DNA from 3 places in the Streptomyces sp. NPDC054813 genome. Region 2 is predicted to be linked to each of the others. Evidence: riboswitches for the same ligand, from Rfam matches in the RefSeq annotation. Region 2 holds a riboswitch; each other region holds the start of a gene.

Region 1 (2,254 bases), on a different contig from region 2:
GCACGGTCCCGAGCAGCTTCTGCTGCCGTCCACCGTGATAGCCGCGCGCACTCATCTCACCGACCGGCTTGCCGAGCAGCACGACCTGACTGCTCTGCTCGCCGCCCGGCTTGAGCAGCACGGGGTTCATCAGCGCGGTCGGCTCGACCCGGCAGGCCTGCGCCTGCATGGCCTGCGCCCGCCCGATCTCGGCGCCCTCGCGCGTGACGAAGGAGTTGAGGGACATGTTCTGCGCCTTGAACGGCGCGACCTTGACGCCCTGCCGCGCCAGCCACCGGCAGATACCGGCGGTGACGACACTCTTGCCGGCATCCGAGGTGGTACCCGCGACGAGGAGACCTCCGTTGTTCATGAGGAACACCCCGGGTGCCGCACGGCCGACGGCGCCGGGTTCTTTGCAACCCGCCCCCGCAGCAGGGCTCCGGCCGCACTCACCCCCAGCGCGAGCCACCCCACCCGCCGTGACAACCGCACCGCCCGCTCGATGTCCGCGACTTCCACGCTCCGCCCCTCCCCGTTCAGCACCGGCCGATGCTCGACCCGCCCGCCGTATGACAAGGTCCCGCCGAGCCGTACCCCCAACGCCCCCGCGAACGACGCCTCCACCGGCCCGGCGTTGGGGCTCGGGTGCTTCGCCGCGTCGGCCCGCCAGGTCCGTACGGCCCCCTTGGTGTCATCTCCTGCGACGGCGGCCAGCACGGCGGTGAGCCGTGCCCCCGGCCACCCCGCAACGTCGTCCAGCCGCGCCGAGGCCCACCCGTACCGCCGGTACCGGGCCGACTTGTGACCCACCATGGCGTCCAGGGTGTTGACGGCCCGGAATCCGAGCAGCCCCGGCACCCCGCCCACGGCCCCCCACACCAGCGCACCCACGACCGCGTCGCTCGTGTTCTCGGCGACGGACTCCACGACGGCCCGGGCGATCCCGTCGGCGTCCAGGGCCTGCGGATCCCGTCCGCACAGATGCGGCAGCCGGGCCCGGGCGGCCTCGACGTCCCCCGTCCTGAGGGCGTGCCCGATGACGCCGGCCTCGCGGGCGAGTGAAGTGCCCCCGACGACGGCCCAGGTGGCGGTCGCGGTGAGCGCGACGGAAGCGGCGGTGGACGGTCGTAGGACCCGCTGGGCCAGGGCACCCAGAGTCACGGCGCCGCCGGCGCAGGCGGCGGTGTGCAGCGCGCCCCACCCGCGGTGGTCCCGCCACAGCGCCCGTTCGACGGCCCCTGCCGCCCGTCCGAACGCGGCGACCGGATGCCCGCGGCGCGGATCGCCGAGCAGCAGATCGCCGAGAAGGCCGGCGGCGGCGCCGTACGCGAAGACGCGACCGGCACCCATCGGCTCAGCCCGCCGCGGGGGCGGGAACGGGCCTGGTACTCAACCTCGAACGGCAGCCGCGCATGGCGATATGTCCTCACTCAGGGTGTCCACGCCCTGGTTCGACGAGACCGGCGGTGAGAGTTCCTGGCTCCCGGGGACTGCTATCCCGGTGACAGTGGCGGGACCGCGCCGGATTCGCACCGGCTTCCTCTCTTGCCGCCGTACTTGGCTCCGGAAGTCCACCACGCCCCCGGAAGAACCGTCAACTTGCCGTTGACCTGCGGGGGGAGTGTGTGGGAAGGCCCACACCGGTGGTCCAGCGGGGCTCGTGGGACATGCCGAAGGCTCCTCCCGAGCGAGTCGGGGAGGAGCCTTGCCCGGCCGAGATCAGGCCTTGACCACGATCAGGACTTGGCCACGATCAGGTGGATGCCGTACGCCACCGCGGCCGCGCAGGCGGCGAAGCACAGGTAGGCGGCGGTCACGGCCAGGGCCGCGGAGTTGCCCTGGGCCATGGCGCGTTCGCGGGCCGAGAGGCCCTTGATGCCGAGGGTGAAGAGGGCCACCATGCCCACGGTGACCACGAGGCTGACGCCGAAGACGGAGCCGATGGCTGCCCAGTCGATGTTCATGTCGGTTCTTCCTCGGGGGTCAGACGGTCGCGGCCGGGTCGGTGGCGGCGGCCGGCGCGGGTGACGGGGCGGGGGACGGGATCGTGGCGGTGAGGTCGTCGGTCACCGTGCCCGCGGGCGGCGGGGTCACGGCGGCCATCGCCGCGGTCACCACGCCGGCCGGCTCCGTGCCGTCGGTGTCGTTGACGTTGGCGCTGTCCACGACCTCGCGGCGGGAGAGCTTCCAGATCGTGGCGCTGGAGGCGACGAGGAAGACGGCGACGACCGCCGTGCCCCAGTCGCCGAGGTCCGTCACGGACTCGGCGAGC
Region 2 (2,254 bases):
TTCGTGATGAACGTGGTGGTGACGGTGATCCTGACGTTCGCCCTGAAGGCCCTGAAGGCCCCCGAGGGCATCGACGAGACCAAGGCGGAGGACTACACGGCCGACGCGGGCGACCCGGGAGTGGAAGCCGAACTCCCGCCGGCCGTCGCGGAGGGCGCCCACTAGAGCGCGCCCCGTCAGGGGCGCGGGGAACTGCGCGACCAGCCACGAACAACCCGCAGCGGGCCACCGAGAATTCCCACCCTCGGCGGCCCGCTGTCGTACACACTCCTCCGCATGACGATCCACATCCGCGAAGCGCAACCCACCGAATACGACATCCTCGGCGAGATAACCGCCCAGGCCTACCTCCAGGACGGCCTCCTCGACTTCGGCGAGAGCGACTCCTATCTCACCGAACTCAAGGACGTCGCGAAACGGGCAGCCGCGGCCACCGTTCTCGTCGCCGTGAACGGCAACGCCCTCCTCGGCGGAGTCACCTTCGTCCCCGGCCCCGGTCCGATGGCCGACCTCGCCGCCCCCCAAGAGGCCGAGATCCGGATGCTCGCCGTCGGCCGAGCCGCCCGCGGCCATGGCGCCGGCGAGGCGCTCGTCCGCGCCTGCATCGACCGCGCACGCGCCCTCGACGGCTGCGAGAAGGTCGTTCTGTCGACGCAGCGCACCATGGAATCCGCCCACCGGATCTACGAGCGCCTCGGCTTCGTCCGCACACCCGGGCGGGACTGGAATCCCTTGCCGCAGCTGTACGACATCACTCTCCTCACCTACGAGTTGACGCTGCGAGACCGTTCGCGACACAACATGTGGGGGTGACGCGACAGCGCGGCACTAGATGTATGCTCATGCTCGCTGTCGCCGCAGGGGAATCCGGTGCGAATCCGGAACTGTCCCGCAACGGTGTACTTGTGCACATCTGTGCACAAGCGTCAGTCCGAGGACCTGCCGACAGCACGCCCGGCCGTCCGGCCCGGGTGTTCTGACGTCCGGGTCTCGTGGAGTGGGCCGGGGACGCGACACGCGTGCGTGCGCTCGTGTGCTGCCTCCTGCCCTCCGCCAGGCCCCGTGCCGAGCGAGGGAGAGCCCCACGTGACCATCGCGCCAGCCGAACCGGCTTCAGCGACCATCTCTGTGGACGAGGACAGTCCCGGCGCCGCGTTGCTGCGGACCCTGACCGGGCTGACCGCCGACCTCCCCGACGCCGACCCCGGCCGGGTCGCCGCCGCCGCGCTGCGCGGCCGGTCCGCGCGGGCCGACGAGTCGGAGTTGCGCGAGCTGGCCACCGAGGCGGCCGCCGGGCTCATCTCCGAGGACCCCGCCTACTCCCGGCTCGCCGCCCGGCTGCTGACGATCTCGGTCCGTGCCGAGGCCGCCTCGCAGGGCGTGACGTCCTTCACCGAGTCCGTCGCCGTCGGGCACCGCGAGGGCCTGGTCGCCGACCGCACCGCCGAGTTCGCGCGCCTGCACGCGGCCCGCCTGGACGCCCTGGTCGACCCGGACGCCGACGACCGCTTCGGCTACTTCGGCCTGCGCACCCTGCACAGCCGTTACCTGCTCCGGCACCCGATCACCCGCAAGGTCATCGAGACTCCGCAGCACTTCCTGCTCCGGGTCGCCGCGGGTCTCGCCAAGGACGACACAGTCCGCGCCCTGGACGAAGTCGCCGCGCTCTACAAGCTCATGAGCCGCCTCGACTACCTCCCCTCCTCCCCCACCCTCTTCAACTCCGGTACCCGGCACCCCCAGATGTCGTCGTGCTACCTCCTCGACTCCCCGAAGGACAAGCTGGACTCCATCTACGACCGGTACCACCAGGTGGCCCGGCTCTCGAAGCACGCCGGTGGCATCGGTCTTTCGTACTCCCGGATCCGCTCCCGCGGTTCGCTGATCCGCGGCACCAACGGGCACTCCAACGGCATCGTGCCGTTCCTCAAGACGCTCGACGCCTCGGTCGCCGCGGTGAACCAGGGCGGCCGGCGCAAGGGCGCGGCCGCGGTCTACCTGGAGACCTGGCACTCCGACATCGAGGAGTTCCTGGAGCTGCGCGACAACACCGGTGAGGACGCCCGGCGTACGCACAACCTGAACCTCGCGCACTGGGTCCCGGACGAGTTCATGCGCCGGGTGAACGCCGACGAGCAGTGGTCCCTGTTCTCCCCGGCCGACGTGCCGGAGCTGGTGGATCTGTGGGGCGACGAGTTCGACGCGGCCTACCGCAAGGCCGAGGCCGAGGGGCTCGCGCGCAAGACCATCCCGG
Region 3 (2,254 bases), on a different contig from region 2:
GGCGGAGTTCTGGCGCGACGAGTACCGCCTCAACGCCCGGATCGCCCGCTACCCCAAGCCCTATGTCGCGATCATGGACGGCATCGTCATGGGCGGCGGCGTCGGCGTCTCCGCGCACGGCAGCGTCCGGATCGCCACCGAGCGGTCGCGGATCGCGATGCCGGAGACCGGCATCGGCTTCGTCCCCGACGTCGGCGGCACGTACCTGCTCGCCCTCGCCCCTGGCGAACTGGGCACCCACCTCGCGCTGACGGGCGCTCAGATCGGGGCGGCGGACGCCCTGTTGTGCGGACTCGCCGACCACTGTGTTCCCTCGGACAGGATCGAGCGGCTGATCGCCGACCTCGCCGACCGACCCGTGCACGATGCGCTCGACCGGCACGTGCGACCGGCGCCGGAAGGCGAACTGGCCCGCCACCGGGAGTGGATCGACGCCTCCTACGCCGCCGACACGGTCGAGGAGATCGTCCGGCGGCTGCTCGCCCATGGCGACCCGGCGGCGAAGGAGACGGCGGAGACCCTGCTCACCAAGTCGCCGACCTCCCTGAAAGTCACCCTGGCGGCGATGCGCCGGGCCCGGCGGCTCGGTCCGCTGGAGCGGGTCCTGGACCAGGAGTACCGCGTCTCCTGCGCCGCCCTGTCCGCCCCCGACCTGGTGGAGGGCATCCGTGCCCAGGTCATCGACAAGGACCGCGACCCGCGCTGGTCCCCGGCCACCCTCGCCGAGGTCACCGACGCCGATGTCGACCGGTTCTTCGCTCCGCTCGGCGAGCGCGAACTGGGGCTCGCCGGACCCGACACCACCAGGGAGGTGGCCTGGTGAGCCGTGCCGTCGCCTTCATCGGGCTCGGGCACATGGGCGCGTCCATGGCCGCCGACGACGCAGCCGCAGGGCTACCTGGACCGGCGGACGCCCGCCGGGTTCCGTCACCGCTGACCCGGCACCCCCAGAACAGGCTACCGGGCGCGAGATGAAGATCACGCCTGGTGGTGCGGTCTTGGCCGTGCCCCTGACACGCGGTACGGTCTGTCCGATATCGACGACGAAAGAACGGAAGCCGGTGGAAGTCCGGCACGGTCGCGCCACTGTATGCGAGAGCCCCCGGCAACTCGTGAGTCAGACCCGTAGCCGTCGTCCAGTGCACCACCGAGATGGGACGCGAACTCCCAGAGGAGGTTCTGCCATGGCGCAGACCGTCGCGCAGCCGACAGCCACCACCCCCGTCGTTCCCGCCAAGCTGCCGCTGAGCGCGATAGCTCCCTGGGCGGTCTTCTTCGGCATCCTCATGCTCATCCTGCTCTACTTCGTCGGCGCCGAGCAGGGCGCCACCTCCGTGTTCAACGGCACGGACGTCCACGAGTGGGTGCACGACGCCCGCCACCTCCTTGGCTTCCCCTGCCACTGACGCAAGGGACGCCGCACGCTCATGAACTCCGCAACGGTAAGAAACCTCCTGGTGCGGGGCATGCTCGCCGGCCTCGCCGCCGGTGTGCTCGCCCTGGTCGTCGCCTATCTCCTCGGTGAGCCGAACGTCGACAAGGCGATCAGCTTCGAGGACGCCCACTCGCACGAGCACGAGATGGAGGTCGTCTCCCGATCCCTCCAGTCCACCGCGGGCCTGGCCACCGGTGTGCTGGTCTACGGGGTCGCCTTCGGCGGCATCGCGGCACTCGCCTACTGCTTCGCCCTGGGCCGCCTCGGCCGCTTCTCGCCGCGGGCGACGGCGCTGCTGCTGTCCGTCTGCGCGCTGCTCGCCGTGTACGTGGTGCCCTTCCTGAAGTACCCGGCCAACCCGCCGTCGGTGGGCGACCCGGACACCATCGGCAAGCGGACCACGCTGTACTTCCTGATGATGGTGCTCAGCGTGCTCCTGGCGGTCGCCGCCACCATCCTGGGCAAGCGGCTCCGTCCGAGCCTCGGCACCTGGTGGGCGACCGTGGTCGCGGCGGCCGCGTTCGCGGTCGTCATCGGACTGGCGTACCAGTTCCTGCCGACCGTCAACGAGGTGCCGACGGACTTCCCGGCCACCCTGCTGTGGCGGTTCCGGCTCTCGGCACTGGCCATCCAGCTGGTGCTGTGGGGCGGCTTCGGCCTGCTCTTCGGCGAGTTGGCGGAACGGCAGCTCAACCCCAAGCCGGCGAAGGCCCCGGCCGGGCGGACGGTTCCCGCCGCACACTGAACGATTCACGACACGTGAGGGCCCTCCGGAACCATCCGGGGGCCCTCTCGCGTTCTCCGGGCACCACCCGGTCG

The links. A riboswitch is a leader RNA that binds a small molecule or an ion and turns the genes downstream of it on or off. The one in region 2 is predicted to bind cobalamin.
Region 1: linked by a shared signal. The riboswitch ahead of ACWGJB_RS11205 (cobalamin biosynthesis protein) and the one ahead of ACWGJB_RS13790 (ribonucleoside-diphosphate reductase subunit alpha) in region 2 are both predicted to bind cobalamin.
Region 3: linked by a shared signal. The riboswitch ahead of ACWGJB_RS21230 (CbtB domain-containing protein) and the one ahead of ACWGJB_RS13790 (ribonucleoside-diphosphate reductase subunit alpha) in region 2 are both predicted to bind cobalamin.

Annotation. Positions count from the first base shown of each region.
Region 1 covers NZ_JBSHAF010000005.1:66,660-68,913, reverse strand. The annotation lists gene ACWGJB_RS11210 (cobyric acid synthase) at 1-352, opposite strand, end outside; gene ACWGJB_RS11205 (cobalamin biosynthesis protein) at 349-1,332, opposite strand; cobalamin riboswitch at 1,434-1,573, opposite strand; gene ACWGJB_RS11200 (hypothetical protein) at 1,719-1,946, opposite strand; gene ACWGJB_RS11195 (anion permease) at 1,966-2,254, opposite strand, start outside.
Region 2 covers NZ_JBSHAF010000006.1:115,316-117,569, forward strand. The annotation lists gene mctP (monocarboxylate uptake permease MctP) at 1-165, shown strand, start outside; gene ACWGJB_RS13785 (GNAT family N-acetyltransferase) at 277-813, shown strand; cobalamin riboswitch at 837-961, shown strand; gene ACWGJB_RS13790 (ribonucleoside-diphosphate reductase subunit alpha) at 1,087-2,254, shown strand, end outside.
Region 3 covers NZ_JBSHAF010000010.1:26,467-28,720, reverse strand. The annotation lists gene ACWGJB_RS21235 (enoyl-CoA hydratase/isomerase family protein) at 1-823, shown strand, start outside; cobalamin riboswitch at 1,007-1,149, shown strand; gene ACWGJB_RS21230 (CbtB domain-containing protein) at 1,185-1,406, shown strand; gene ACWGJB_RS21225 (CbtA family protein) at 1,428-2,180, shown strand.